Regions from separate parts of the Streptomyces luteireticuli genome, predicted to be linked through region 1. Evidence: riboswitches for the same ligand, from Rfam matches in the RefSeq annotation. Region 1 holds a riboswitch; the other holds the start of a gene.

What was found. A riboswitch is a leader RNA that binds a small molecule or an ion and turns the genes downstream of it on or off. The one in region 1 is predicted to bind magnesium.
Region 2: another riboswitch for magnesium. It lies ahead of AB8735_RS03180 (hypothetical protein); the one in region 1 lies ahead of AB8735_RS30710 (NRAMP family divalent metal transporter).

Annotation. Positions count from the first base shown of each region.
Region 1 covers NZ_CP167927.1:6,831,658-6,846,303, reverse strand. The annotation lists gene AB8735_RS30760 (alpha/beta fold hydrolase) at 1-727, shown strand, start outside; gene AB8735_RS30755 (DinB family protein) at 834-1,349, shown strand; gene AB8735_RS30750 (hypothetical protein) at 1,663-1,998, shown strand; gene AB8735_RS30745 (sporulation-delaying protein SdpB family protein) at 2,081-3,052, opposite strand; gene AB8735_RS30740 (SdpA family antimicrobial peptide system protein) at 3,061-3,693, opposite strand; gene AB8735_RS30735 (hypothetical protein) at 3,690-4,367, opposite strand; gene AB8735_RS30730 (SdpI family protein) at 4,415-4,798, opposite strand; gene AB8735_RS30725 (class I SAM-dependent methyltransferase) at 5,010-5,663, shown strand; gene AB8735_RS30720 (NADP-dependent isocitrate dehydrogenase) at 5,730-7,949, opposite strand; gene AB8735_RS30715 (APC family permease) at 8,043-9,713, opposite strand; M-box (ykoK) riboswitch at 10,024-10,198, shown strand; gene AB8735_RS30710 (NRAMP family divalent metal transporter) at 10,496-12,151, shown strand; gene AB8735_RS30705 (hypothetical protein) at 12,269-12,448, shown strand; gene AB8735_RS30700 (hypothetical protein) at 12,496-12,861, shown strand; gene AB8735_RS30695 (ABC transporter permease) at 13,020-14,646, shown strand, end outside.
Region 2 covers NZ_CP167927.1:720,145-734,790, reverse strand. The annotation lists gene AB8735_RS03205 (SgcJ/EcaC family oxidoreductase) at 1-162, shown strand, start outside; gene AB8735_RS03200 (trehalase family glycosidase) at 223-2,439, opposite strand; gene AB8735_RS03195 (peptidase inhibitor family I36 protein) at 2,712-3,047, opposite strand; gene AB8735_RS03190 (heavy metal translocating P-type ATPase) at 3,639-5,642, opposite strand; gene AB8735_RS03185 (metalloregulator ArsR/SmtB family transcription factor) at 5,767-6,132, shown strand; M-box (ykoK) riboswitch at 6,209-6,382, shown strand; gene AB8735_RS03180 (hypothetical protein) at 6,685-7,080, shown strand; gene AB8735_RS03175 (hypothetical protein) at 7,137-7,334, shown strand; gene AB8735_RS03170 (winged helix-turn-helix domain-containing protein) at 7,376-7,873, shown strand; gene AB8735_RS03165 (BTAD domain-containing putative transcriptional regulator) at 7,896-11,093, opposite strand; gene AB8735_RS03160 (NADP-dependent oxidoreductase) at 11,263-12,288, shown strand; gene AB8735_RS03155 (LysM peptidoglycan-binding domain-containing protein) at 12,562-13,113, shown strand; gene AB8735_RS03150 (TetR/AcrR family transcriptional regulator) at 13,352-13,954, shown strand; gene AB8735_RS03145 (helix-turn-helix domain-containing protein) at 13,982-14,646, shown strand, end outside.

The DNA of each region.
Region 1 (14,646 bases):
CGCCCCGGTGGCACCCCCCGGGCGCGGCCGGTACGGCGGCCGTCCGGAGCAGGAGTACGACCTGTGGCCGGGCGAGGGCCCCCTGGTGGTGCTGCTGCACGGCGGCTTCTGGCGCTACGACCGCACGCATCTGACGCCGCTGGCGGCCCACTTGGCGCAGCACGGCTTCACCGTCGCGCTGCCCGGCTTCCGCCTCTCGGGCGGGTCCGGCGGGTACCCGGAGACCTTCGACGACGTCGCGCTGGCCCTGGACACGATCCCGGGCGGGCGCCCGTACGTCCTGGCCGGGCACAGCTCGGGCGGGCACCTCGCGCTGTGGGCGGGGGCGCGGGGGCTGCTGCCCCCGGACTCGCCCTGGTTCACCCGGGACCTGCCCTCGGCGGTCCTGGCCCTGGCGCCGGTCGCCGACCTCGCCGCCACGGTCCGTGACGGTCTGAGCGACGACGCCGCCCTCCAACTCCTGGGCGGGACCGGCCTCGTACCGGACCGCCTCCCTCTGGCCGACCCGCTCTCGCTGGTGCGGACCGCGGGCACCACCGGGGTGCCGACGGTCCTGCTGCACGGCGAGGCGGACGAGGAGGTTCCGCCGGCGCAGTCGGCGGCGTACGCGGCGGCGCACACCGATGCCGAGCTGCTCCTTCTCCCCGGAACCGGCCATTACACGCCCATCGAGCCCGGCGCGGAGGCGTGCCGCACGGTGATCGACGTCCTGAAGCGCCTGGCATAGTCCCGTACGCCCCGCCCACCGGCACGGAACCTCTCCGTCCGCCGTGAGCGGGGCACTACCGTGGGTAGCTTGTTCCGCTTGTCCCGGAAGAAAGCGAGCACGATCGTTGAACGATCCCACGGCCACGGTCACCGAACGTTCCGCCGAACAGCTGCTCCGGATGGAGGAGTTGGTGGGCATACTCACTGACGCGCAGTACCTCCACCGCCCCCGGGACGCCAGTGGCATCGCCCCCCATGTGCGCCACTGCGTGGACCACTACTCCGCGATCCTCGCCGGCGCGGACAGCGGCACCGTCGACTACGACCGGCGCACCCGCGGCGGCGTCCTGGAGCACGACCGCCGCGCGGCGCTGGCCCGTCTGGCCAACCTCCGGACCCGCGTGCGCACCATGCCCCCGCGCGACCTCGGCTGTCCCGTGGAGGTCGTCACCGTCGTCGGCGCCGACGGCGCGCTGGCCCGCACCCGTTCGACCGTCGGCCGGGAGCTGCTCTTCGTCTCCCACCACGCCGTCCACCACCTGGCGATGATCGTGCCGATCGCCCGCTCGCTGGGCGTCCCCGTCCCGCCGGACCTCGGCTACGCGCCGGCGACACTGGCCGCGGGAGCGGGACCGGCCTGACGCGCGCTCCGCCCCCGGCGGGCGGAGTCCCCCCGACGTACGCCTTCCGTGCGCCGGGCCACGACCTGGCCCTCCGCACGGCGTACGGGAGCGCGACGCGGGCGTGTCCGGGACGGCGTACACCAGCCGCCCGGAGCCGGGCGGCACGGGCCACCGCACGGCCTCCCCGCCCCACGACCGTCCCACGACCGTCGCGGCTCCGTCCTCCTCCGCGGCCGCCGGTCTGGCACGCACCGCCGGAAGGGACTACGGTCTGCTCCCCGCCCCTGGCCGGAAGTCACCGCACACCCGCATGAGGACAGGACAACAGGACATGAGTGATGCATCTGTTGCGCAGCTGGCCGCTCCCTCGGTCGACGGAGCGGTGGACGGCGTCGTCGTGCTGAACGGATCGTCGGGGCTCATCGTGCGCATCGAGCCGTATCCGCGGATGACCCGCGGCGACGAGGTCCAACTCCGCTGGGACACCGGGGTGCTGCGCACCTCGCTGGTCGACCGGAGGGTGGTCGGAGCCGACGAGGTGGGCCGGAGCACCCTGTTCACCATCGGACGCTCCATGCCCGGGACCATCCGGGTCAGTTACCTGGTCGGGCACCCGGGCGGCGGCTGGCGCTCCTCGCCGGCGCTGATGCTGACCGTCCGCCGCTGACCGGATTGCGTCGCACAAGGCCCCTGTGCCGATGGGGCACAGGGGCTCACCTGCACAGGGGCCTTGTCGGCCTGCTCTCCTGCTACGAACCGATCGCCACCGCGTCGGTCCTGTTCGCCGGTTCGGGATCCGCCGGCGCGGACGGGTGGTCTTCCCGGGCGGAGCCGCGGGTGCGCGCCAACAGGCCCTTCAACCGCGGGACGTTCACGTCCAGACCCCGGGACGCCGCGCAGACGACCGCCCCCACCATGATGAACCCGAAGGAGACGATCCCGAGCTGAAGGATGATCAGCACGTGGAGGCCTGCGCTCACCAGCGCGGCCACCGCCTGCCGGGACCCGCGCCGCAACAGCAGCAGCGCGATCATGCACTCCGCGAACATCGCTCCCCATGCGGACAGGAGGGCGAGCAGAGTGATGCTCGTCGACCAGCGGAACAGATCGGCGAACAGGCCGGACGCCCCGAAGTTCTCCATACGCGCGACGTAATAGGTCGCGCTGCCTTCCGACCACGGGCCGACGGACAGTTTCGCCAGGGCGCTGTCGAGATAGATGTACGCGACCTGGAGTCGCACGCCCCACCAGCCGGCCCAGGCGATCCCCTGCCAGACCGACCCCTTCCGCTCTTCACCACCGGGTCGTTGCCAATGCCACGTCCGCCTGTCATTGGCACAGGCCAGGATGAGGAAGAAGGTGACGACCTGCGCGACGGCATCGCCGCCGTCGGGCAGCGATACCGACTGGCCGATGGAGAGCGATGCCCAGAAATGCAGCACGGTCGTATACCGGGGCAGGATCCCGCTCGCGACGACCAGAAGCAGCGCCAGAACAACGAAGTTGAGGAGCTGCCGGTCCGTGGAGTCCGCCAGGCAGTACAGCGACATGGCCTGGGCCGAGGTCGAGCAGTCGACCTTGATCTCATCCCCGCCCACCGGGACGAAGAGATGCGATGCCGGCGTAAAGATCAGGATCGACGCCTGGGCAAGCGCGATCATCGATCTGCCCACCCCGAGAGCCCGGGACTCGGCAGGAAAACGCCGGACGGATCGCTCCATCAGCACGGCTAGTCGTTTCGCGTACACTTCGCCTCCACAAGAGCGGCCTTCTTGTCGAGGCGCCAACCTTTGTACTTGTCGCGGAACTTCCACGGGACGGGCCTCGTCTCCACGAGTACCAACCGCCCGCAAAGAGTCGGCACCGGGGACGGATTGGTGACGGAGACGGGCGCCGAGGACCCGGCGACCACGGCCGGGCAATCCCCCTCCAGCTCCTCGCAGTCCTTCCACTCCCGCACCTGGTTCGCCATGTTGGCGACCTCCGGACCTTGCGCACGCTGACGCCGCGTCAGTCCGTAGAGATTGTCGGCGCGCGAATTCGGCAGTCGCGACGCATAGGCGACACCATCACCGGACACGGTGTAGGGAACGAACTCGGGATCGCTCGGAGGTTTTGTGAAGAAGGCCCAACTCTGGGGCAGGAACCTCGCCGACAGCGCCCGGAGATCACCCCCGTCACGCGTGGAAAGCACATTGCTCGGAAGGGAGAAGAAGATTGAACCGGCCAGCAGAGCTCCGACCAGGAGAATGCCGCCCGCGGCAGAGACCAGACCTGATATCGAGCGAATCGACTCGGGGTCCCTCCCCCCAGGGGTCGGCTCGTCGGCGTTCTGCTCGGTGGTCGCCGGGCCGCGACTCACGTCAGCGCGTTGGTCAGAGCGCCGACGAACGCGTCGCGCTCGATGCCCGAACCGCTCGGCTTGCCGTCCTCGAGGTACCACGTGACGACCACGAGGGTGGCGAGGGCGTTGGTGGCGACTCCGGCGTTCGTGTACACAGCCGCGTTGGCGGCTCCCAGGGCGTTCACATAGATGGCCACGTACGCGCCCATGTAGAACCAGCCGGCGGCCCGCACCTGGGCCTTGCCGGTGTTCACCGGCTGACCGTTCTTCTTGAGGAAGTCGTTGAAGGTCACCGAGAAGTCGCGGAGCGCGGCGTCGACGCGCACCGGGTCACCGGAATGGAACGGAACCGCCATTTTCTTGTGGAACTCGGGGTGGGCGGCCAGGTACCCCTTGATGACCTTCTTCAGCGCCGCTTGATCGGTCTGCGGCTTGGAGGCGTTGAATCCGAGCATCCGCTTCAGCTCGGGATGCGCGTCCGCGATCGGGCCCTGGGCGGCGAGGAGCAGCTGCAGCAGCTCCGTGTCGCTGTACTTGGCCGTCTCCTTCGCCGCCTCCTTGAGCTGCGCCTTGCCCGGCGCGGAAACCGCGCGGCCGTCGGCGGCAACGGCGCTCTGGGCGGCGACGCCGCCCACCGCGATGATGGAGCTCGCCACCACGGTGGCAATGATGTTCCTGGATGTGAACTTCACGATGTCCTCCCCTGACATGTGATGCAGTCCAGCCCGCGCCGAACTGCCTATTTCTCACGAGTCGCTGCGCGCGCAGCCGAATTCGCCTTGACCGACGCTGCCGTGAGCAGCGCGAGAACCGCGCCGATTCCGATCAGCGGGACGATGATGACCGCCGGATTCCTGGTGTCGCCCAGCATCAGCGCCAGGCCGATCGCCAAGGTGGTCGCACCCACCGCATAGGCGGTCAGGCAGGTCACCGTCAGCATCGGGGTCGCCGCGGCGTGCCCGGCCTCCCAGGCGCTGTCCGAGGACATCGTCGCCTTGGTCCGGATGCCGATCACCGAGTTGCGCCGGATGTTTCCGCTCGCCACTTGGTTCTTCATGTAGTGGATCAGCGCGCCCAGCGTGAGCAGGCCTACGCCGAATACCAATCCCGCGACCGGATCCATTGCTTCGTCCTCCAAGGACGTAGACATCATCGTCAACTGCGATGCCGGAACTCGCGCATGAATTCCTCTGGCCGACAACGCCGTTCGAGTGCGGGACTCATCCCATCAAAGGAACGGCCCCCCGGGGAGTGGCATCCTCACGGGAGCGGCGTGAATCCTTCACGCGGAGCCCGGGCGCCCCCCTGCCCCCGTACGGGATACGGTCACGACCATGACCGAACCCGACTTCCTCCGCACCACCCGCACGTCGTACGACACCATCGCCGCCGACTACGCCGACCGCTTCCGCGACGAGCTCGCGTCCAAGCCCCTGGAGCGCGCGCTGCTCTCCGGCTTCGCCGAGCTGGTACGGGACAGTGGCCCCGTCCTCGACGTCGGGTGCGGCACCGGCCGGGTGACGGCCCATCTGGCCGGGCTGGGGACGGCGGTGTCGGGAGTCGACCTCTCCCCCGGAATGATCGAGATCGCCCGTCGCGACCACCCGCACCTGCGCTTCGACGTCGGCTCGATGCTCGAACTGGACGTACCGGACGGCTCGCTCGGCGGGCTGCTGGCCTGGTACTCGGTCATCCATGTGCCGAGGGAGCAACGGCCGCGGGTCTTCGCGGAGTTCCACCGGGTGCTCGCGCCGGGCGGACAGGTGCTGCTCGGCTTCCAGGTGGGCGACGAGACGTCGCACCGCACGGAGGGGTTCGGCCGCCCGATAGCGCTGGACTTCCACCGGCTGCAGCCGGACGAGATCGCGGAGATGCTGTGCCGGGCCGGGCTGGAGGTGCACACCCGGATGGTGCGCGAGCCGCAGGACACGGCCGCGTTCGAGGTGACGCCGCAGGGCTTCCTGCTGGCGCGCAGGCCGGCCCCGTAGAGACGGAACCGCCCCGGCCGGCACGAGGCCGACCGGGGCGGAAAACCGACGGTCCGTCAGGCTCCGTCAGACGAGCGACGCGATCGCCGCGTTGAACGTCTGCGACGGGCGCATGACCGCGGCCGCCTTGGCCGGGTCGGGCTGGTAGTAGCCGCCGATGTCGGCCGGGGAGCCCTGGACGGCGATGAGCTCGTCGACGATCTTCCCCTCCTGCGCGGTCAGGGTCTCCGCGAGCGGGGCGAACGCCTTGGCCAGGTCGGCGTCGACGGTCTGCCCGGCCAGCTCCTGGGCCCAGTACAGGGACAGGTAGAAGTGGCTGCCGCGGTTGTCGATGCCGCCGACGCGACGGGTGGGCGACTTGTCCTCGTTGAGGAAGGTCGCCGTGGCGCGGTCGAGGGTGTCGGCGAGGACCTGGGCGCGGGCGTTGCCGGTGGTCTGCGCGAGGTGCTCGAAGCTGGCGGCCAGGGCGAAGAACTCGCCGAGGCTGTCCCAGCGCAGGTAGTTCTCCTTGACCAGCTGCTGGACGTGCTTCGGGGCGGAGCCGCCGGCGCCCGTCTCGAAGAGGCCGCCGCCGGCCATCAGCGGGACGACGGAGAGCATCTTGGCGCTGGTGCCCAGCTCCAGGATCGGGAAGAGGTCGGTCAGGTAGTCGCGCAGGACGTTGCCGGTGACCGAGATGGTGTCCTCGCCGCGGCGGATGCGCTCCAGGGAGAACTTGGTGGCCTCGACCGGGGACAGGATCTTGATCTCCAGGCCCTCGGTGTCGTGCTGCGGCAGGTACTGCCGGACCTTGGCGATCAGCTGGGCGTCGTGGGCGCGGTTCTCGTCCAGCCAGAAGACGGCCGGGGCGCCGGTGGCGCGGGCGCGGGTGACGGCGAGCTTGACCCAGTCCTGGACCGGCAGGTCCTTGGTCTGGCAGGCGCGGAAGATGTCGCCCTCGGAGACGGCCTGCTCCAGAACGACGTTGCCGGCCGCGTCGACGAGGCGGACCGTACCGGCGGCCGCGATCTCGAAGGTCTTGTCGTGGGAGCCGTACTCCTCGGCCTTCTGGGCCATGAGGCCGACGTTGGGGACGGAGCCCATCGTGGCCGGGTCGAAGGCGCCGTTGGCGCGGCAGTCGTCGATGACGACCTGGTAGACGCCGGAGTACGAGCTGTCGGGCAGCACCGCGAGGGTGTCGGCCTCCTTGCCGTCCGGGCCCCACATGTGGCCGGAGGTGCGGATCATGGCCGGCATCGAGGCGTCGACGATGACGTCGGACGGGACGTGCAGGTTGGTGATGCCCTTGTCGGAGTCGACCATCGCCAGCTCCGGGCCCTCGGCGAGCTCGGCGTCGAAGGACGCCTTGATCTCGTCGCCCTCGGGCAGCGCGGCCAGGCCGTTCAGGATGGCGCCGAGGCCGTCGTTCGGGGAGAGGCCGGCGGCGGCGAGCTTCTCGCCGTACGCGGCGAAGGTCTTCGGGAAGAAGACGCGCACGACGTGGCCGAAGACGATCGGGTCGGAGACCTTCATCATCGTGGCCTTGAGGTGCACGGAGAACAGCACGCCCTCGGCCTTGGCGCGGGCGACCTGCGCGGCGAGGAAGGTGTTGAGGGCGGCGGCGCGCATCACGGAGGCGTCGACGACCTCGCCGGCGATGACCGCCAGCGGCTTGCGCAGCTCGGTGACGGTGCCGTCGGCGGCGACGTGCTCGAAGCGGAGGGTGGTGTCCTCGGCGATGACGGCGGACTTCTCGGTGGAGGCGAAGTCGTCCTCACCCATGGTGGCGACGTTCGTCTTCGACTCGGGGGTCCAGGCGCCCATGCGGTGCGGGTGCGTCTTGGCGTAGTTCTTGACCGACGCGGGGGCGCGGCGGTCGGAGTTGCCCTCGCGCAGGACGGGGTTGACGGCGCTGCCCTTGACCTTGTCGTAGCGGGCGCGGATCTCGCGCTCCTCGTCGGTCTTCGGGTCGTCCACATAGTCCGGCAGCGCGTAGCCCTGGCTCTGGAGCTCGGCGACCGCGGCCTTCAGCTGCGGGATCGAGGCGGAGATGTTGGGCAGCTTGATGATGTTGGCGCCGGGGGTCTTGGCCAGGGCGCCGAGCTCGGCGAGGGCGTCGGCGATGCGCTGGCCCTCCTCCAGGTACTCGGGGAAGTGCGCGATGATCCGCCCGGCCAGGGAGATGTCGCGGTTCTCCACGGTGATCCCGGCGGTCGAGGCGTAGGCCTGGATGACGGGCAGGAACGAATGCGTCGCCAGCGCCGGCGCCTCGTCGGTGTGCGTGTAGATGATGGTCGAGTCAGTCACCGGGTGCTCCGCTCCACTCCACGTTTGCAACATTGCTTGATATCAAGATATCTCGTCGCCGGGGTGTCGCTCACCTGGCCCTGCCCCGCCGGGTCAGCGGGCGGCGGTCCCGGCGGGCTCGGGCTGCCGGGGCCCGGGGACGGCGGCGTCGGCGGCGGCTGCGTCGAGGACCGGGTCGGGGCCGGGCAGCCCGGCCTCGTGGGCGCGGACACCGGCCCGTACGGCCCAGTAGTAGAAGCCCACGGACGACAGGGCGACCAGGGCGATGTCCACGCCGCCCGGGAGGACGCCGTGGCCGCCGAACTCCGTGCTGCCGAGCGCGGACAGCAGGGCCAGCCAGAGCAGGAAGGCGATCATCCACCAGGCGGGGGCGAACTGCCGGGCGAGGCTCTTCTCGCCCTTGCGGCGCAGCACCACGGCGGCGATCGGCACGGAGACCAGGGTGAGGAGGGCGACCTTGCCGGTGTTGGGCCACTTCGACCAGTACAGGGCGCAGGCGGCGAAGGCGAAGGTCACCGGGCAGAGCACGGCCGCGGCGGGCAGCTTGAACGGGCGGGGCAGCTGCGGCTTGGTCTTCCGGAAGACGCCGACGGCGATCGGGCCCATGAGGTAGGAGACGACCATCGCGGCGGAGACGACGCTGGCCAGGGCCTCCCAGCTGTGCCCGATGGTGAGCAGCAGGAGGACGGAGAAGCCCAGGTTGAGCCACATCGCGGGGCGGGCGACACCGTAGCGGGGGTGCACCTCGGCGATCTTCTTGGGGAAGAAGCCGGTCTCGGCGAGGTTCTGCGCGAGGTAGGCGGAGGAGGCGACGTTGCCGATGTTGGCGCCGTTCGGCGAGATGAAGGCGCCGAACTGGAGCATGGTGACGACCCAGTGGAGCATCAGCAGCTTGGCGAGGTCGGCGAAGGGCGAGGCGAAGTTGATGCCGCTCCAGCCGCCGGCCTCGGCGAGCTTCTCGGGGGGCACGGCGCCGAGGAAGGCGACCTGCAGCGCGAGGTAGATGACCAGGCCGAGGGAGAGCGCGCCGACGAGGGCGAGCGGGATGGCGCGGCCGGGGTTCTTGGCGGTGCCGCCGAGGTTGACGACGGCCTGGAAGCCGTTGAAGGCGAAGACGACGCCGGAGGCGGTGACGGCGGTGAGCACCGCGGACCAGCCGTTGGGGGCGAAGCCGCCGTGGGAGGTGAAGTTGCCGGTGTGGAAGCCGGAGGCGATGAGCGCGCCGCAGGCGAGGACCGGGATGGCGAACTTGACCAGGGTCAGCAGGTTGTTGGCCCGGGCCAGCAGGGTGACCGACCAGTAGCAGGCGAGCCAGAGGGCGAAGGTCAGGACGAGCGCGGTGGCGATGCCGGTGGCGCTCAGGCTGCCGTTCGAGACCAGGCCGCGGGCCCAGCCGTAGTTCCAGGACGACATGTACTGGGTGCCGGCGATGGCCTCGATGGGGATCAGCGAGGCGGTGGCGATCCACACGGCCCAGCCGGTGACGAAGCCGAGCACCGGGCCGTGCGAGATGGAGCCGAAGCGGGCCATGGCGCCGGGCAGCGGATAGGCGGCGCCGACCTCGGCGTAGGACATGGCGATCATGCCGATGAAGATCGCGCCGATCACCCAGGCCACCAGCGCGGCGGGGCCGGCGACCTGTGCGGCCTGGCCGGCCCCGAAGAGCCAGCCGGAGCCGAAGATGGACCCCAGCCCGATCATGATCAGGGCGAAGAGGCTGAGCCCCTTCTTGTTGCCCGCGTTATTGGCCGCGCTCAGGTCCACGAGGTGCTTTCCGTTCTGCCGGGAAACTGGTGACGCCACCTGCCGGGCCGGGCGGAGAGGTCCGCCCGCGCCACTCACCGGCCTGGTTCACCGCACATCGAAACTCGCGAGACAGCCGAAAACGCAACAGCGACATCAGACATAGTACGACAACCGACGGTAACGGCCCGGGCCCGGAAGGGCGGGCTCCGTCACAGCCCGTAGACCTCGGGGTCAAGCTTGTGTCAAGTAGTTGCGTCAACGCGCAAGTACGGCGCTATGCTGCTGAGCGTTCGCAGTGCTCACAACAGCGATGCAAACAGCGATGTATGAGGCACCTCGTTCGGTGAGGCGTCTTCACGGACACAGGCCACTGACCCCACGACGTCGAGAGACGCCCAGGTTCAGGACAGGTCTCCCCGGCCTAAGGGGTGATCCCAAGTGGCTGCCCCGCCTGCGGGGACTACGCCGTGGAGTGCCAAAGCTCTGACGAGTTGGGGTGAACCGGTCATGGGCCGGTCCGCTCCTTGCCGTGTCGTACGGCGCCCCCGCGCGCCCCGGCCGGGAGGAGGCGAGAGACATGGATGGCAGTCACAGTCACAGTAGTCAGGGCCACATCCGGCCCCGCATCCGCACGTCCTCGTTGACCTCCGGAACGCGGTAACCACCTTCCCTGCGCGCCCGCGCCCAGCACCCACCCGTGCGGTATCCACCGCCCCGGGTCCTCGTGCTGCCCGCCCGCAGGGGGGATCGCTGCCGCGTGCCCTGAACCTCCCCTTTTGACGGGGGACCGGGAGGCTGTCATGACCGACCTCACCACCACCGCCACGCCGCCGCCGGTGACGGCGCACCGCACCGCCGTCCTCGACGACGCCCACGTCGGCGACATCCGCGGCGCCCTCGGCACCATCAGGATGGACGACACGGCCCCGCGCCGCGGCCTGTCCGCCAAGCTCAGGACGCTCCTCGCGATCATCGGCCCCGGCCTCATCGTCATGGTCGGCGACAACGACGCCGGCGCCTTCGGCACCTACAGCCAGGCCGGGCAGAACTACGGCACCACGCTGCTGTGGACGCTGCTGCTCCTGGTGCCCGTGCTCTATGTGAACCAGGAGATGGTGCTGCGGCTCGGTGCGGTCACCGGCGTCGGGCACGCCCGGCTGATCCTGGAGCGGTTCGGGAAGTTCTGGGGCGCGTTCTCCGTCATCGACCTCTTCCTGCTCAACGCGCTGACGATCGTGACGGAGTTCATCGGCATCACCCTGGCCGTGGGCTACCTGGGACTGCCGAAGGTGCCCAGCGTGCTGCTGGCCGCGGTGATCGTGGTGGCCGCCGCGTCCACCGGCTCCTTCCGGCGCTTCGAGCGCACCGCCGTCCTGCTCTGCGCGGGCTCGCTGCTGCTGATCCCGGTCTACTTCCTCGTCCACCCGTCCACCGGGCGGATGGCGCACGACTTCGTCGTCCCCGGCATGCCGCACGGCGCCCAGCTCTCCGACGTCATGCTGCTGATCATCGCGATCGTCGGCACCACCGTGGCCCCCTGGCAGCTGTTCTTCCAGCAGTCGTACGTGATCGACAAGCGCATCACCCCCCGGTTCATGCGCTACGAGAAGGCCGATCTGTGGCTGGGCATCGTGATCGTGGTCCTCGGCGCGGCGGCCATGATGGGCTTCTGCGCCGCCGCCTTCGCCGGGCACGCCGAGTTCGGCAACTTCACCGACGCCGGTGACGTCGCCGTCGGACTGGAGAAGTACGCGGGGAAGACCGCGGGCGTGCTGTTCGCCATCGCGCTGCTGGACGCCTCGATCATCGGCGCCTCCGCCGTCTCCCTCTCGACGGCCTACGCCATCGGCGACGTGATGGGCCTCAAGCACTCGCTGCACCGCGGCGTACGCGGCGCCAAGGGCTTCTACGCGGTCTTCGCCGGCCTGATCCTCGCCGCCGCGATCATCGTGGTCATTCCGGGCTCCCCGCTCGGCCTGCTCACCGAGGGCGTCCAGACCCTCGCCGGCGTCCTGCTGCCCTCCGCCTCGGTCTTCCTGCTGCTGCTCTGCAACGACAAGGCCGTGCTCGGCCCCTGGGTCAACGGCCGCGCGATGAACGTCTTCACCTCGGTGGTCGTCGCCGTGCTCGTCACCCTGTCGGTGATCCTGACCGCGGCCGTGGTGTTCCCCGGCATCACCTCGGGCGCGATCCTCGACATCATGGGCGTCTGCGGCGTCGCGGGCATCCTCGCCCTCGGGTACGCCGAGACGCGCCGCCGCCGCAAGGGCTGGGCGCTCTCCGGACCGGTGGACCGCACCGGCCGGGACACCTGGCGCATGCCGCCCCTGGACGAGCTGCCCAGGCCGCTGATCTCCACCGGCCGCAAGGTCGGCCTCACCGCCCTGCGCGCCTACCTGCTCGCGGCCATGGTCCTGGTGATCGTCCGCATCGCGCAGCTGGCCCTGGGCCACTGAGGCGCCACCGGAACGCCCGGGGCGGCGGCCCTCCCCTCACCGCCGCCGCCCCGGGAACACCCCTTCCCCCTGCGGGACTTGTCCCGTACCCCACCGTGCCACGGAGGTGACCGAAGCATGTCCGTCCTGTCCGTCCTCCACGTCCCCCGGACCCCGTACCCGACCGCGACGGGCCTCCGCGCTCCCCTCCGCACCGCCCTCCGCACGGCGCTGCGCCGCGTCGCCGACGGCGCCGTCGACAGCCCCGTCCTGCACACGACGGGCGCCCCGGCACGCCCCCGGCCGCGCGCCCACTGACCGCCGCCCCAACTCCTTTCCGACATCCGACCCCCGGGAGGTGTCCCATGAAGCTCCTGCCCCGCCGCCTCCGCCCGGCCCCGCGCCCCGCGCCGGTGACCGGCACCCTCCACGCCCTGTGCGACCGCCGCGTCGAGGGCAAGGTCCGCGCCCTGTGCGTGCTGGCCTTCGCCTCCGCCGACGGCAGGCTGGACGGCCTGCGCGTCGTCGCGGCCGACAACGGCGCCACCGTCCTCCTGCGGGTGGACTTCACCCTGGACGGCCCGTCCCCCTCCCTGGAACGCCTGGTGGACCGGCTCTCCGGGGAACGGGGCGTACGCGGCGTGCGCTGGAACGGCGGAGCACTGCCCGCGACAATGCCCTCCGGGTGTGCTCGACTGGGGGCGGAGCGCGACGAAGCGAGACTGCCGTGAGCACCGACCCGTACCACCCCGGCTGCCCCGCGGGCAGCAGCGCCTGACCCCCCTTCGGGGGGCGACGGCACGCCGCCGTCAACAGGAGCCACCCCGTGTCCTACCCGTCGCGTTCCGCCGCCTGGCGGACCTCCCTGCCCGCCCGGCTGACCGGCCGGCTGTCCCGCACCTCCTGGGTGGACGCGGTGGTGGCCGCGGCGGTGCTCGTGGGGCTGTACCTGCTGCTGCGGGTGGGCAAGGGCGTCACGGTCTCCTTCGACCCGGCGCAGGTCGTCAAGGTGGACACCGACCCCGCCGAGCTGCCGTACTACGCGGCGCGCAGCCTGCTGCGGATGTTCACCGCGCTGGCCGCCTCCGTCGTCTTCACCCTCTGCTACGCCTACGCGGCCGCCCGCAGCAGGCGGCTGGAGCGGGTACTGGTCCCGGCCCTGGACATCCTGCAGTCCGTCCCGGTGCTGGGCTTCCTGTCGGTGGCCGTGACCGGGTTCATCTCCCTCTTCCCCGGCTCCCTGCTGGGACTCGAATGCGCCTCGGTCTTCGCCATCTTCACCTCCCAGGCGTGGAACATGACCTTCGGCTTCTACCACTCGCTCATCACCCTGCCGCGCGAACTGGACGAGGTCTCGCGCTCGTTCCGCTTCACCCGCTGGATGCGCTTCTGGCGGATCGAGCTGCCGGCCGGGGCGATCGGGCTGGTGTGGAACGGGATGATGAGCTTCGGCGGCGGCTGGTTCTTCCTGGTGGCCTCGGAGGCGATCAGCGTCTCCGGGCACAAGTACGCGCTGCCGGGCGTCGGTTCGTTCGCCGGCACCGCCATCCACGACGGCGACCTGGGCAAGATCGGCTGGGCGGTCGCCACCATGACCGTCATGGTCATCGGCGTGAACTTCGTCTTCTGGCGGCCCCTGACCGCCTGGGCCGAGCGGTTCAAGAACGAGCAGTCCGAGGCCTCCGACGTCCAGCGCTCCCTGGTGCTGGACTTCGTCCGCCGCTCCTCCTGGCCGCGGCTGCTCGGCCGGCTGGCGCGCCCCGTCGGCGAGGCGCTGGGCCGGGCCGGGCGGCTGCTGGGCACCGACGACCGGCCGCTGGCCGTCAACCGGACGCGCCGCCGCACCGGCGACCTCGTCTTCGCCGTGGTGGCCGGCGGGCTGGTCGTCTGGGGCGTGCTCGACCTGCTGGGCTACCTCAACGCCCGTACGGGCCTGGGGGTGTTCGGGGAGCCGCTGCTGCTCGGGCTGGCGACCCTCGCCCGCGTCGTCGTCCTGGTGGTGGTGGCGACGGTGGTGTGGGTGCCGATCGGGGTGAGGATCGGCTTCTCGCCGAAACTGGCCCGGATCGCCCAGCCGTTCGTCCAGCTCCTGGCGAGCTTCCCCGCCAACTTCCTCTTCCCGCTGGCCACCTGGTTCTTCCTGCGGACCGGGCTGTCGATCAATATCGGCGGGGTGCTGCTGATGGCGCTCGGCGCCCAGTGGTACATCCTCTTCAACACCATCGCCGGCGCCGCGGCCGTCCCCTCCGACCTGCGCGAGGCCATGGACGACCTGGGGGTGCGCGGCTGGCAGCGCTGGAAGCGTCTCATCATCCCCGGGATCTTCCCGGCGTACGTGACCGGCGGCATCACCGCCTCTGGCGGCGCCTGGAACGCCTCGATCGTCTCCGAGGTCGTCACCTTCGGCGGCACCACGCTGACCGCCACCGGCCTGGGCGCCTACATCGCGCGGGCCACCTCCCGGGGCGACTACCCGCACCTCATCGCCGGCATCGCGGTGATGGCCCTGTACGTGG
Region 2 (14,646 bases), 6.1 Mb from region 1:
AGCCGCGACGATGCCATCGACACCGGCCTCTACCAGTTCACACTGACCAACAAGGACGGCAGCAAGTCCAAGGTCGACGCCCGCTACACGTTCGTCTACGAGCGGCGCGGGAGCGCATGGCTCATCGTCAACCACCATTCCTCGGCGGTGCCTGCGGGGTGAGGAACCGCGTGCGCACGGTCCACGACGCCGGGCGGAGCCCTGCCGCTCCCGCCCCGGCCGTCACCCTGCGACCAGCGGCAGCAGCAGCGCCGCGGACCAGCTGAAATTGGGGGAGTTGAGGGCGGCCCCGGTCAGCGGGTCGTAGTTCTCCATGATCGGTCCGTTGCCGGTCAGACCGGCCGCTTTCCCGATCAGCCTCGCGGTCAGCGCGTCCGCGTCGCGGCCGAATCCGTAACGGCGCATCCCGCCGATCGCGAAGTACGCCTGGTCGAGCCAGACGGGGCCGCGCCAGTACTGCCGCGCGGCGAAGTACGGCGAGCTCCTGGAGACCGTCGGCAGGGGCAGCGCGGTGGCGAACTCGGCGGGATCCAGGAGGCGTTCGCGTACGGCGGCAGCCTGGGGGCGGGTCGCGACGCCGCTCCACAGCGGGATCACGCCCTCGATCCCCCTGCCCCGCCCCGTCAGCCGGGCGCCGGAGCCGAGCGTGGTGTCGTGGAACCAGCCGGTCGCCGGGTCGTACATCCTCTCCCGTACGGCCCGGCCGGTGGCGGCCGCCCTGGCCCGCCAGCCGCGGGCGGCCGCCCGCATCCCCAACTCCGCGGCGATCCGGCCCAGATGCTCCTGGTCGGCGGCGAGATAGGCGTTGAGGTCCACGGACTCCTGGGTCAGCGAGTAGCCGGTCACCCGCCCCGAGCCGTCCCGGTTCGGCACGACCGAGGTGCCCGACGCGGCGTCGAACCGGGGCGCGTCGTCCATGCCGCTCTCCCAGGCCGCGGCCAGCCGCCGCGCCGCGGGCGAGCCGTTGGCGGGGTCCACGGTCGCGCCGTACTCCGCGAGCCCATCGCGGTCGTGGTCCCGGTTGCGGTACCACCACTCCTCGTACGCGGCCAGCTTCGGGTACACCTCCCGCAGGAAGTCCCTGTCCCCGCTCCGCCCGTAGACCTGCCACACCGACCAGGCGCCCAGCGGCGGCTTGCTGTTGCGCTCGTTCCAGTTGGTCCCGCCCCGCCGCGGGTCGTTGTAGAAGACGGCGTCCGGGATCATCCCCGCGTCCTGCGGGCGGGTCGTGGAGCCGGGGCGTATCTGGTGGTCGAGCACCGAGCGGATCTGCGCCTCGGCGAGCCCCGCGTCGAAGCGTGCCGTGCCGACCGCCTGCTTCCAGGTGTCCCAGGCCCAGAAGCCGCCCGCGAACCACTTGTACGAGAGGGACGGTGTGATCCCGTCGTGGGCCAGACTCCCGGCGGCGCTGCGCCAGTTGGTCACCAGCGTCTCCAGCGCCTTGACGGCGAGCCGCCGCCGGCCGGCCGGCACCCCGGCGGTCGCGCCGTCGACGTATCCGCGCCAGCGGGCGTCGGCCGCCCGCACGGTCCGCGCCGGGTCGGCGAGCACCCGCCGCAGCCCACCGGCTTCCGCGGTGCGCTCGGCCTCCGTGAAGGTGTAGCTCTCGGTCCGGTCCAGGGAACGCGTCGCGCCGGGCGCGAGGGTGAACGGTGCGGACAGTTCCGTACGGTAGGAGTCCCCGGCCACGGTTGTACGTACCGGATCCGCGTGCCGGACCTCGAACCGTTCGGTGCCGTCGGTGAGGAAATCGTCCGCCGCACGCACCCTGGCGAAGTCGACGGCGACGCCCCGGGGCGCGACGGCCAGCGAGGGCGCCTGTCTCATGGGTGCCTCGGCGGGCCGCAGCAGGCTTCCGGTCCAGTCGGCGCCGAGGGTGCGCGGGGTGCGGCCGGTGTTGCGCACCACGGTCCTCACCAGGGCGGTGCGGTGTGTGGCGTAGCGCAGGTCGAGGGTGAGCCGGAGGCCGCCGCCGAGGTCGTAGGTCTGGAGCAGGGACCCGGGCCGGGAGATGAAGCGCGGCGGGCCGCCGCCGGCGAGGTCGAGTGCGCGGCCGTTCTCGCTCAGCCGGATGCGGCTGAAGGAGGTGCTCAACCACCAGGGGTATTCCTGCGCGATGTAGAGGGGGCCGGTGAATCCGCCGTAGCCGCCCGGGGCGTCCGCCTTCGGCAGGGCGTAGGCGTGCCAAGCCCCCCGGTCGGCGAAGACGTTGACCGGGTTGGTGTCCTTCTCGCGTCCGGGAAGCGCCGCCGTCGGGGTGCCCCGTAGATCGAGTACGTCGTCGTAGCCGGTGCCGTCGTAGCCGTTGCCGCCATGGCTGTCGTCGTGGTGGAGGGAGGCCGTCCGCAGGGGTGGGGCGGCGGCCGCCGGCAGTCCGCAGGCGGTGGCCACGGCGAGGAGAAGGGCGAAGGCGAACAGGGTGCGTGGGTGTGGGCGCATCGGTGAACTCCGGGTCTTCGACGGGGTGTTCGGCAGCATGGGACAAGCGCGACATCCGCATCACGCGATTCGCCGCCTCCGGCCGGAACTCGTCCCCGGCGACGGGTGCGCGGACCGGTCACGCGGCCCACTCCACGGCCGCCCGGCTCGCCGGACCGGGCCGCCCGTGAGTCTCTGCGGACTGGTTCATCCCCACGGAGCGCCGGAGCAGGGCATGCCGCTCCTCGTCTGCCGACGTCGAGCGGAATGCCCTGCTACCTCAGGACGTCTGTTCAGCAGGGCCTGGCGGAGCTGGCCATGTCGTTGAAGCCCCACGTGGAGTTCCGCAGGTTCGGGACCCACTGGCCGGGCCTGATCACGCGGTACTCGCCCGAGAAGTCGGCGTCCCTGTAGAGGCACCAGGAGTGATCGGTCTTGTTGATCACCGAACTGACGTTGTCGTTCAGGCCGTTCTGTCTCAGGTTGGCCACCTGGGAGGTGAAGAAGCCGAAGCGCCCCTGGTAATCCGCGTCGTCCCAGAGACAGAACTCTCCCTGCCGGCAGTCCCCCGAGTCCGGGGTGACCCGTGCCGTCGCCGTGGCGGAGGTGGCCGACAGCCCTGCCAGCAAGGCGACAGCGCCGGCACAGGTCGCGAGCCGAGCGAAACCCACCCTCATGCGAACCTCGATTCGTCTCCTGCCGACGGACGGGTTCCGCCGGCCGAACGGTGATCACTGCGGTAGCTGATCCGTGAGCCAAGAGTGGACCGGCCGGGAGGCGGGTGCCAGAGGCATATATGGCTGTCCGGTTGACCTCGCATCGAGTCCCCCCGCCCCCTGCCGACCCGCTGCGGGCCGGTGCGCCCGCTCGGCCCGCCTCGCCCGCGTCCGGGGAGCGTGGGCAGCCGGCAGGGCCGCACTCCGCATGCCCGTTCCCACCAGGCAATTCCTGCACCTCCCGCAAGTCGGCAGGAGCAGCCCTCCCGAAGAAGGCGTCCTCTCACGGGTGTTGTCCCCGTGCGGTCATCGCAGCGCGGCTCTATCACCTCCCGTGCATCCTGTGAATCTCTCTGCACCGGTGCCCCGTGGATGAGAAGCGGCCATTCCCCGGCACGCGCGGTCCCATCCGACTGACCGGGACAACAAGGGGGATTCTCCGGACAACGCCTCCGGGGTCCGCGGGCGGGCAGCCGGGCGGTGACGTCCTCCGACGCGCCGCGCTCACCGGCCGTTCCTGTCGCGGGCGCGGCGCCAGGCGGAATCCGCCAGCAGGCGCAGGCCGTTGAGGCCGACGATCACGGTGGAGCCCTCGTGTCCGGCGACGCCGAGAGGCAGGGGCAGCGTGCCGACGAGGTCCCAGACCACCAGGCCGGTGATGAAGGTTCCGGCGATGACCAGGTTCTGCACCACCAGCCGGCGAGCCCGGCGCGAGAGGCCGACGACGGTGGGGACGGCGGCCAGTTCGTCGCGGACGACAACGGCGTCGGCGGTCTCCAGGGCGAGGTCGGAACCGGCGCGGCCCATGGCGATGCCGGTGTGGGCGGCGGCCAGGGCGGGGGCGTCGTTGACGCCGTCGCCGACCACCAGCACCTTCCGGCCCGCCTGTTCCATCTCCCGCACGGCGGCGACCTTGTCCTGGGGCAGGAGTCCGGCACGGACGTCGTCGATGCCGACCTCTTCGGCGAGGCGTGCGGCGGCGCGCGGGTTGTCGCCGGTGACCAGCACCGGCGCGCTGCCCGTCAGCGCGGAGAGCGCGGTGACGGTGGCGGCGGCGTCGGTGCGCAGACGGTCGGCGATGCCGAGCACCCCGACCGGGGTGCCGTCGACCCCGACGAGCACCGCGGTACGTCCCTCCCGCTCCAGCTCCGCCGCGGCGGCGGCCGGGTGGTCGTCCCGTCCGCCGAGCAGGCGTGCGGGGCTGCCCACCGCGACGGCCCTGCCGCCGACGGTCGCGGTCACGCCCGTGCCGGGCGCGGAGGCGAAGCCGGTCACCGGCGGGACGGCCAGTCCCCGGGTGCGGGCGCCGTCCACGATCGCGCGGGCGAGGGGGTGCTCGCTGGGGTGCTCGGCGGCCGCCGCGAGGGTCAGCAGCGCGTTCTCGTCCATGCCGGAAGCGGGCAGGGGACGGATGTCGGTCACACGGGGCGTGCCCTCGGTGAGGGTGCCGGTCTTGTCCAGCGCCGCCCGGTCGACCTGCCCGAGCCGCTCCATGACGACGGCGGACTTGACCAGGACGCCGTGGCGTCCGGCGTTGGCGATGGCCGACAGCAGCGGCGGCATCGTCGCGAGTACGACCGCGCACGGGGAGGCGACGATCATGAAGGTCATCGCCCGTAGCAGGGTCGGCTGCAGGGCGGCGCCGAGGAGCAGCGGCAGGGCGAACAGCGCGATCGTGGCGGCGACCATGCCGATCGAGTACCGCTGCTCGATCTTCTCGACGAACAACTGGGTGGGCGCCTTGGTCCGGGAGGCCTCCTCGACCATGGCCACGATCCGGGCGATCACCGAGTCTGACGGATCGCGCTCGACCTTCACCCGCAGGGCGCCGGTGCCGTTGAGCGTGCCGGCGAAGACCTCGTCCCCGGCCTCCTTGGCCACGGGCAGGGGCTCGCCGGTGATGGTGGCCTGGTCCACCTCGCTCGCCCCGTCCAGCACGCGCCCGTCGGCGCCGACGCGTTCACCGGGCCGGACCAGGATCGTGTCGCCCGCCTTCAGGGCGGCTCCCGGCACGGTCTCCTCGCCGCCGTCGTCCGCGATGCGGGTCGCCGTGGCGGGGGCGAGGTCGAGCAGACCCCGTACGGAGTCGGCGGTGCGGGCGGTGGCGATCGCCTCCAGCGCGCCGGAGGTGGCGAAGATGACGATCAGCAGCGCGCCGTCCAGCACCTGCCCGATCGCGGCGGCGCCGATGGCGGCGACCACCATCAGCAGGTCCACGTCGAGCGTTCTCCCGCGCAGGGCCTGCAAGCCGGCCCAGCCGGGCTCCCAGCCGCCGGTGACGTAGGCCGCCGCGTACAACGGGCCCCACGCCCACGCGGGGGCGCCGAGCAGGTGCAGCGGCAGGGCGGCCAGGAACAGCGCCAGGGCGGCGGCGGCCCACCGCGCTTCGGGCAGGGCGAAGATCCGGGTGCGGCGCCGGGGTGCCGGCACGTCACGGACGGCGTCGGCCGCCGGGGACGTGGAGGTCCCTCCGGCCGGAGGGTGGGGGAGGGGCGGGGCGGAGGTCATCGCAGCGGTGATCCTTCGTTCGCGTGCGGGGTCGCGTGCGGGGGAGGGAGCGGGTCCGGCTCCCACCGTACAGGAATACATGAACATCAATTCATCCATTCATTCCGGCCGGTACGATGGGCCCATGGGTCATGGAGCAGCTCCCGCGAACAACGCCGCCCCGCGCACGCGCCTGGACGCGGCCGCTGCCGCGAAGGTCGCCACCACCCTGCAGGCCCTGGCGACCCCGTCCCGGCTGTTGATCCTCGCCCGCCTCCGCGAAGGCCCCCTCCCGGCGACCGAGTTGGCCGCCGAGGTCGGCATGGAGCAGTCCGCCTGCTCCCATCAGCTCCGCCTCCTGCGCAACCTCGGCCTGGTCACCGGCACCCGCAAGGGCCGCTCGGTGGTCTACGCCCTCTACGACAACCACGTCGCCGAACTCCTCGACCAGGCCCTCTACCACGTCGAGCACCTGCAACTCGGCCTCGCCGACGCCCCCGCCGGCTCCTGACGCCCGGCGGCGTCAAGATTGAGTCAACTAGTTGCGTCGATGCGCAAATAAGGTGCAGACTCCTAGGCGTTTGGAAAAGGCACCTCGTTCGGTGAGGCGTCTGTACGGACACAGGCCACTGACCCCACGACGTCGAGAGACGCCCAGGTTCAGGACAGGTCTCCCCGGCCTAAGGGGTGACCCCAAGTGGCTGCCCCCGAACGGGGATTACGCCGTGCAGTGCCAAAGCTCTGACGAGTGGGGGTGAACCGGCCGCAGCGGGCCGGTCCGCTCCACCGAGTCCGTACCGCGCCCGCGAGCGCCCCGGCCGGGAGGAGGCGAGAGAGATGGATCGCAGTCACAGTAGCCCGGGCCGTCATCGGCCCCGCCTCCGTCTGCCCTCGCTCCTGCACGGCACGCGGTAACCGCCTTTCCCCGCGCTCCTGCGCCCGACCGCCCTGGCATCCGTGCGGCCCGATGCCGCCCCGGGGCGCTGGAGGCTGCGCGCTCACAAGGGGATCGCTGCCGCGTGCGCTCCGGACCGCCCCCGGTGAGGGGTTCGAGAGGGCTGCCATGACCGACACGACGATCACCAGCCCGGATCACGCAGAAGGGAGGGCCCTCACCATGCGCCTTCTCCCGCACCTCACCAAGCTCACCGCACCGACCCGACGGTGCCTCCACGCCGCCGCCCGGCCGCACGACCCGTCGTATCGTGCCGGGCACGACTGCCCGCGCCTCCAACTGACCCTGCGCGACGGCACCGAGCGGGACTACCTGCTCGACGACCCCGGCGGCTGCCCCCGGCCCGAGGCCCCGTACGTCGCCTACGACCCGTACGTGCACCTGGCCTACATCCTCGCCCGGCAGGGACGCGACGCCGACTGGCTCGCCCGCTTCGTCGACCTGCCGCTGCCCGCCGCGCAGCGCATCGCCGAAGCCGCGGCCCTGACCACCGCAGACGTCTGACGGCGGTCGCGCCTGCCCTCCCCCCCCGACGCGCCGCCCAACAGAGGTGACCGAGCATGTCCGTCCTCACCACAGTCCACACCCGCTTCACCCCGACCCGTCGCCGGACCGCCGACAGCCCCCTCGACAGCACGTCACCGGTTCCCCAGCCTGCTGCGAACGAGAGGGCCGTATGCCTCCACGCCCATTGGCGCACGGTCACCGGCCCCGACGGGCGCCGGCGCCTCGAGGCCGTCTGGCGCCCGACCCACTGACGACACTTCGCGAACACCCCGCAACGGAAAGGAGGTTCCGCATGACCTTCCCGGCCGTCCTGCTGCTGGACACCGTCGAGCGGCTCATCGACACCGCCCCGCACACCACCACCGTCGCGCACGTCCTGTGCGATGTGACCGAGGAGCCGCGCGCCGACTCCGGCGGTACGGATCTGCCGCGAGCCCCTGTGTACCGCGTGCACGGCCTCGTAGCCGACGTCGGACACCGCACCGTCTCCGTCCTCGGCCGGCCGGTCGAGCTGACCTGCATGGAGCTCGAGCTGCTCGCCCACTTCCTCGCCCATCCCCGGCGTGCCTTCACCCCCGACCGCCTGATGGAGCTCGTATGGCAGCAGTCCGCAACGGGCGTGCAGCACACGGTCGATGTCCACATCGCACGGCTCAGGAACAAACTCGGCCCCCGCCACGGCGCCGTCATCACGAGCGCGGGACAGGCCGGGTACCTCCTCGACCCGACGAAGGCGGCACGGTGGACCCGCTGTTCCGCACCGGTGCCCGACTCGCCGGAAAGCGACTAGCCGCAGGCGTGGCCGACCGCCTTCACCACCCCGCTCGAAGGGGCGCTCCCGCGCCGTCGGCCCGCGCCGCCGCGTATGCGTCCCGCGGTCCCAACGTCCCTCCCGACGCGAGGAGTTCCTCGAAGGGGCCGTTCCCGAGGGACGTCCGCAGCGCCGACATGATCCGGTCCACGTCACCGCGTTCCGCCGTCGGCAGCGGTGCCCCCGCGCCCCGCCGGGCCGCGTCCGCCGCGCCCAGCAGCAGTGCCGCCGGGCGTGCGTCCCCGTGCAGGGCGAGGGCGCCCGCCAGGCCCTCCAGGGCCAGGGCCACGGCGCGCGGGTCGCCGGTGGTGCGGGCGACGGCGAGGCCTTCCTCCTGGCGGGCGAGAGCGGCCGCCGCGTCGCCGCGGAGTTCGGCGACGAAGCCCAGCTCGGCCAGGACCAGGGCGTTGGCGCTGTCCAGGCCGACACGGCGGTGCCAGGCGAGGACGTCGAGCAGGAGGGCCTCGGCCGTGGCGAGGTCGCCGGAGCGGCGGGCGGTCAGGGCGAGGCCGAGGTCCGCGTTGACCTGGCCGGCCCGGAAGCCCTGCAGGCCAGCCAAGTCGTGGGCACGCCGGTGGAGTTGCCGGGCGGCGGCCGGGTCGCCCTCCAGAAGGGCGACCCGGCCCAGGCCCGCCGTCAGATCGGACGCCATGGTGGACAGGCCCAACTCCTCGGCCGCTTCCAGCCCTTCACGCAGGAGGCGGGCGGCGGACGGGTAGTCGCCGAAGATCTCGGCATGGGCCGCGCGCACCCCGGCGGTCCGCGCCCGCCCCCACCGGTCGCCCAGCTCCGCGAACATCGCCACACTCGTCGCGCCCTCGTGCGCCACCCGCTCCAGCTCGCCGAACGACAGGGCCTGGACCGCCCGGTCGGCGAGGGCGGCCGCCTCGCCCCAGCGGTCGCCCAGGGCACGGAAGGCGGCGAGGGCCGCGTCGGACAGGTCGCGGGCGCCCGGCATGTCGCCGATCAGGGACAGGGCGTGGCCGAGGACGTACTGGGCCTCGGCCACGCCGGCGGTGTCCCGGGGGTCGAAGCGTCGCAGCGCCCGGTCGATCCGTCCCGCCCGGTCCGTGCCGTCCCCCTCCATGATCGTCACAGCCGTGTGCCAGGCCTCGGCCCGGGCGCGCGGCGCGCCCTCGGTGCCGTCGGCCGCGGACAGGGCGGACATGAGCGACCGGCGGGCCTGGCCGAGCCGGCCGCGCAGTACCCAGTACGGGGCGAGGGCGCCCGCCAGACGCAGTGCCTCGGCACCCCGCCCCGCGTCCACCAGTACGTCGAGGGCCTCCCGCAGATTCGCGGACTCGGTGTCCAGCCGCGCCAGCAGCGTCCCTTGCTCCGGCCCTCGCAGTCCCCGGGCGGCGCGGACCGCGAACCGGACGGCGTACGCCGCGTGCCGGGCCCGCGCGGCGTCCGACTCGCCCGCCTCGGCCAGCCGGTCCGCACCGTACGCGGCGACCGACTCCAGCATCCGGTAGCGCGGCTCGCCGTGGGCCTCACCGGCCGACACCAGCGAGCGCTCGACCAGGCGGGCCAGCACCTCCCAGACGTCCTCCGGCGCGACGGCGCCCCAGCCCGCCACGGCCTCGGCCCACCCCAGGTCCCAGCCGTCGGCGTGCACCGACAGGCGGCGCAGCACCGTGCGCTGATCCTCCGTCAGCAGATCCCAGCTCCAGTCGATCGTCGCCTTCAGCGTCCGCTGCCGCTCGGGAGTGCCCCGTCGCGCTCCCGACAGCAGCCGCAGCCGGTCGTCGAGCCGGGCGAGCAGGCCGGGCAGACCCAGCGTCCGGACCCGGCCCGCGGCCAGTTCGAGGGCGAGCGGGATGCCGTCCAGGCGGCGGACGAGTTCGGCGACGGCCGGGGCGTTGCCCGGGCCCAGGACGAACCCGGGGGCCGTGGCGGCCGCCCGTGCGGCGAACAGCCGGACGGCGGCCTCGCCGTCCAACGGCCGTACCTCCCACAGCCGTTCGCCCGGCAGGGCCAGCGGCTCCTGACCGGTCATCAGGATGCGCAGCCCCGGCACGCCCCGCAGCAGCCGCCCGGCCGTCTCGGCCGCCGGGGCCACGACGTGCTCGCAGTTGTCGAGGACGAGCAGCAACTCCCGGCCGCGCAGCGCCTCGGCCAGCCGGTCGGGGACGGCGGAGCGCGGGCCCCAGGCGCCGTCGTCCCGCACGCCCAGGGCGGCCGCTATCTCCTCGGCGAGGGCGGCGGCGTCCGACCGGGGCCGCAGCCCGGCCAGTTCGACGAGCCAGACGCCCCCGGCGTACGCGTCGGCCAGCCGGGCGGCCGCCTCCAGGGCCAGGCGCGTCTTGCCCACGCCGCCGGGGCCGGTCAGCGTGACGAGACGGTGCTCGCGGAGCAGGGCCAGGACGGCCTCGGTGTCGTCGCCGCGGCCGATCACCTCGTCGAGCGGGGCGGGCAGGTTGGTGGGCGGGGGAGCCGACGGCACGAGGCCGGGGTCCTGGCGCAGGACGGCGCGGTGGAGCGCGACGAGCTCGGGACCGGGGTCCAGTCCCAGTTCCCCGGCCAGTGCGGTGCGCAGGTCCTCGAACGCGGCGAGCGCCTCGCCCTGGCGCCCGGCGCCGTACAGGGCCCGGATGTGCGTGGCGCGGAGCCGTTCACGGAGGGGGTGGCGGGCGGTGAGGTCCGCCAGCTCTCCGAGGAGGTCACGGTGTCCGCCTGCCGCGAGGAGCGCCTCGGCGCGGTCCTCGACGGCGGTGAGCCGGTCCTCCTCCAGGCGTTCGGCCGTGGCCCGGACGGCCGGTATCCCGGTGAACCCGGCGAAGGCCGGCCCGCGCCAGAGGGCGAGGGCGTCCGTCAGGAGGGCGGCCCTGGTGCGGGCGTCGGGTGTGGCGCGGGCCCGGCCCACGAGGGCGGCGAACCGGTGCATGTCCACCGCCTCGTCGTCCCCGGTACGCAGCGCGTAGCCGGGCGGTCGGCCGACGACCCACGACCGGGCGCCGGGCCGCGCCCGGTCCAGGGCGGCCCGCAGTTGGGACACCTTGGCCTGGAGCGCGCGGTGCGGGGCGGAGGGGAGCGGCACACCGTCCCAGAGCGCGTCGACGAGCCGGTCGGCGCCGACGACGCCGCCCGCGTCGGCGAGCAGCACGGCGAGCAGGGTGCGCACCTTGGCCTCGGGGACCGGCACCGGCTCCCCCTGGGCGGATGTCACCTCAAGTGGACCGAGCACCCCGAATCGCATGCGTCAACCCTAACTGGCCTGCGAGGTCGCGCTTTCGCTGCGCCGTTCGCCCGGACCGCCGGACGGCGTTCCGGCCCGCCCGGACCGTCCCCGAACACCATCCGAACCATCCCCGAACACCCGCCCACCACAGTGGAGCCATCGACAACTGGAGCCCCAAGGAGCCCCGATGACCACCGTGTCCCACGCCCTCCGTACGTCTCGTGAGATCCACCTCGCCTCCCGCCCCACCGGCACCCCCACCGCCGGGAACTTCCGCCTCGTACAGGCCGAGGTGCCCGAGCCCGGGCCGGGGCAGATCCTGGTGCGCAACACCTGGATGACCGTGGACCCGTACATGCGCGGCCGCATGGACGACGCCGCGTCGTACATCCCGCCGTTCGCGCTGGACGCCCCGCTGGAGGGCAGCGCCGTCGGCGAGGTCGTGGCCTCGAGGGCCGACGCCGTCCCGGTGGGCGCCACCGTCTCGCACTTCCTGGGGTGGCGCGAGTACGCCGTGCTGGACGCCGACCGGGCCACGGTCGTCGACACCCGGCGGGTGCCCGCCCGGGCCCACCTCGGTGTCCTGGGCACGCCGGGCCTGACGGCCTACGTCGCGCTCACGGACACCGCCCCGGTGAAGCCGGGCGACACCGTCTACGTCTCCGCCGCCGCCGGAGCGGTCGGCAGCGTGGCCGGCCAGATCGCCCGGCGGCTCGGCGCCGCGACCGTCATCGGTTCGGCGGGCGGCCCCGTCAAGGCACGTGCGCTCACGGAGGACTTCGGCTTCGACATCGCCCTCGACTACAAGGCCGCCCCGATCGGAGAGCAGTTGGCCGAGGCCGCCCCCGAAGGCATTGACGTCTACATCGATGGCGTCGGAGGCGACCATCTGGAGGCGGCGATCGACGCGCTGCGCGTCGGCGGCCGCGTGGCGGCTGTCGGGGCGATCAGCGGCTACAACGCCACCGAGCCGGCGCCCGGACCGCGCAACCTCTACGAGATCGTGACCAAGCGGCTGTCGCTGCGCGGCGTGCTCGTCAGCGATCACTACCACCGCTTCCCCGAGTACCTCGACCGCGCGTCCGAATGGCTCGCCGACGGCACCCTGCGCACCCGCGAGACCGTGCTGGACGGCATCGAGCGCGCCCCGGAGGCACTGCTCGGCGTCCTCGACGGGGCCAACACCGGCAAGATGCTGGTCCGGCTGGGCTGACCGCGCCGACGAGCCGGTCAGCCTCAACTGCCCTCAGTCCGGCGGGAGATCGGATCTCCTCGTTGTGCGGCCATGGTGGTGGGTGTGGCGGCCGGTGGTGACTGCAGTCCACTAATCGGTGAACTGTGTGTGACGGCCTGCGGATCGCCCCGGAGCGGGCGGTAGCGTTCGAGGGCGACGGCGGGTGCGGTCCCCGCCGTCGATGCACGAAGCGACATTGCACGGCGAAGCGAATCCGGCGAAGCGAATCCCCTTATTCCGAAAGGAACATCCATGGGTGACACGCTGTACGTGGGCGATGAACTCGGTCTCGGACAATCCCTGCAGGGCGGTGCCTACACACTGACGCTGCAGGACGACGGCAACCTGGTGCTCTCCGAGCCGGGCGGCGTCGTGTGGGCGACCGACACCCACGACCAGGGCGTTCAGCGGGCCGTGCTCCAGGACGACGGCAACTTCGTGCTCTACGCCGACGACGGCGCGGTGTGGGCCACCGACACCAACGGTGAGGACGTCGACCGGCTGGTCGTGCAGAACGACCGCAACGTGGTGCTGTACGGCAAGGACGGCGGCCCGCTGTGGGCGTCGGACACCAACACCGACGACCCGATCGCCGTCGATGACCCGATCGCCGTCGATGAACCGGAGGACGATGCTCCGTCCGCCCCCGAGTCGCGCACCTACACCGTCGAACCCGGCGACACCCTGTGGGACATCGCCGAGCGCTTCTACGGCGACGGCAACCGCTACGGCGACATCGCCGCCGCCAGCGGCATCGACGACCCGGACGTGATCGACGTCGGCCAGGTGCTGACGATTCCGTGACCCCGGCCCGCCGGTCCGCCCCCGGCCGAGCCCCGCTTCCCCGCGGGGCTCGGCCCCGCCCGGCTCCCGGCGGGCCGCTTCCGCCGCGGGGCGGGGCCGGTCGGACGGGCGGACGCGGCGTCGAGGTACGGGACTTGAAGACCGAGGTGGGTGAGGGTCTGCACCGCGGCGGGCGGAGGTCATGGCCGCTCCCACGGTTGACGCCGCCTACCTGGTAAGTGGTGTTAACCTCGGCGGCATGAGCCAGCCCGCCGAGCGGCGCCCCACCGGCCGCCATCACGGCGACCTGCGCAACGCCCTGCTGCGCGCGGCCCTCGAACTGGTCGGCGAGCGGGGGCCGTACGGCTTCACCCTGGCCGAGGCGAGCCGCCGGGCGGGAGTGAGCGTCGCGGCGCCCTACAAGCACTTCGCCGACCGCGAGACCCTGCTGGCCGAACTCGCCACAAGGGGATACCGCGAGCAACGCAACCGCTTCGCCGACGCAGTGGGCGGCAGCGAGGACCCCGTGGAGCAACTGGCCTCCTTCGCCTCCTCCTACGTCCGGTTCGCCGCCGAGGAGCCGGCGCTCTTCGACATCGCCTTTCACGCGGGCCTCGACAAATCCCGCTTCGCCGAGCTGGCTTCGGCCGGCGACGAGGTGGCCGGCCTCCTGCTGCCCGTCGCCCGCCGGCTGGCCCCGGACGCGGACGGCGCGTCCGATCTGCTGCTCCGCGTCGCCGGCGCCGCGCACGGCCTCGCCGTATTCCTCCGTCAGGGCCTTTTCGGAGCGGGAAGCGGGGCCCTCGCGGACACGGAGGAGAAGGCGGCGCGCACGGCCCGGGCGATCGCGCGGCGGCCGTAGACCCTCGATGGGAGAAGGTGGGGCGGGATGAGCGAGCACGGACAACGGCGACGGCACCGTACGGTGGACCGGGTCGCGTGGATCCTGGAGGCCGCCGCGCGGGCGCCCGGCGGGGTGACCGTGGCCGAGCTGGCACGGACGGTCGAGGCGCCGGCGAGTTCGGTGCAGGATCTGGTCAACGGCCTTGTCGCGACCGGCTTTCTGCTGGAACAGCACCGGCGCTTCAGGCTCGGGCCCGCCCCGCACGTCCTCAACCTCATCGCCGGCCGGGTCGTCCCGCGGATCAGCCAGGACGAGCTCGACGGACTGAGCCGCGTCGCGGGCACCCCGGTGCTGCTGACGGTGCGGGTCGGGCTCGACGCCGTGTACCTCGCGCGCGGCGGCGAGGACGAGATCCCCCGCCTCGTGCCGCTCGCCGACCGGCATGTGGCCCGGCCGCTGCTGCGCACCGCCGCGGGCCGTCTGCTGCTGGCCTTCACCGACGAGGCGGAGCGCCAGGGGCTGCTCGACGAGCTCGCCCGCCACGACCCCGAGGCGGTGGCCGAGTTCCGCCGCGCTCTCCCGGCGATCCGCGCGTCGCGGATCAGCCGCAGCGAGGGTCTGGCCGATCCCGAGGCCGGCGCACTCGCGATCCCTGTCACCGACGGCCCCGTCGTCACGGGAGCCCTCGCCCTGGTACGCCGGCGTCGCGG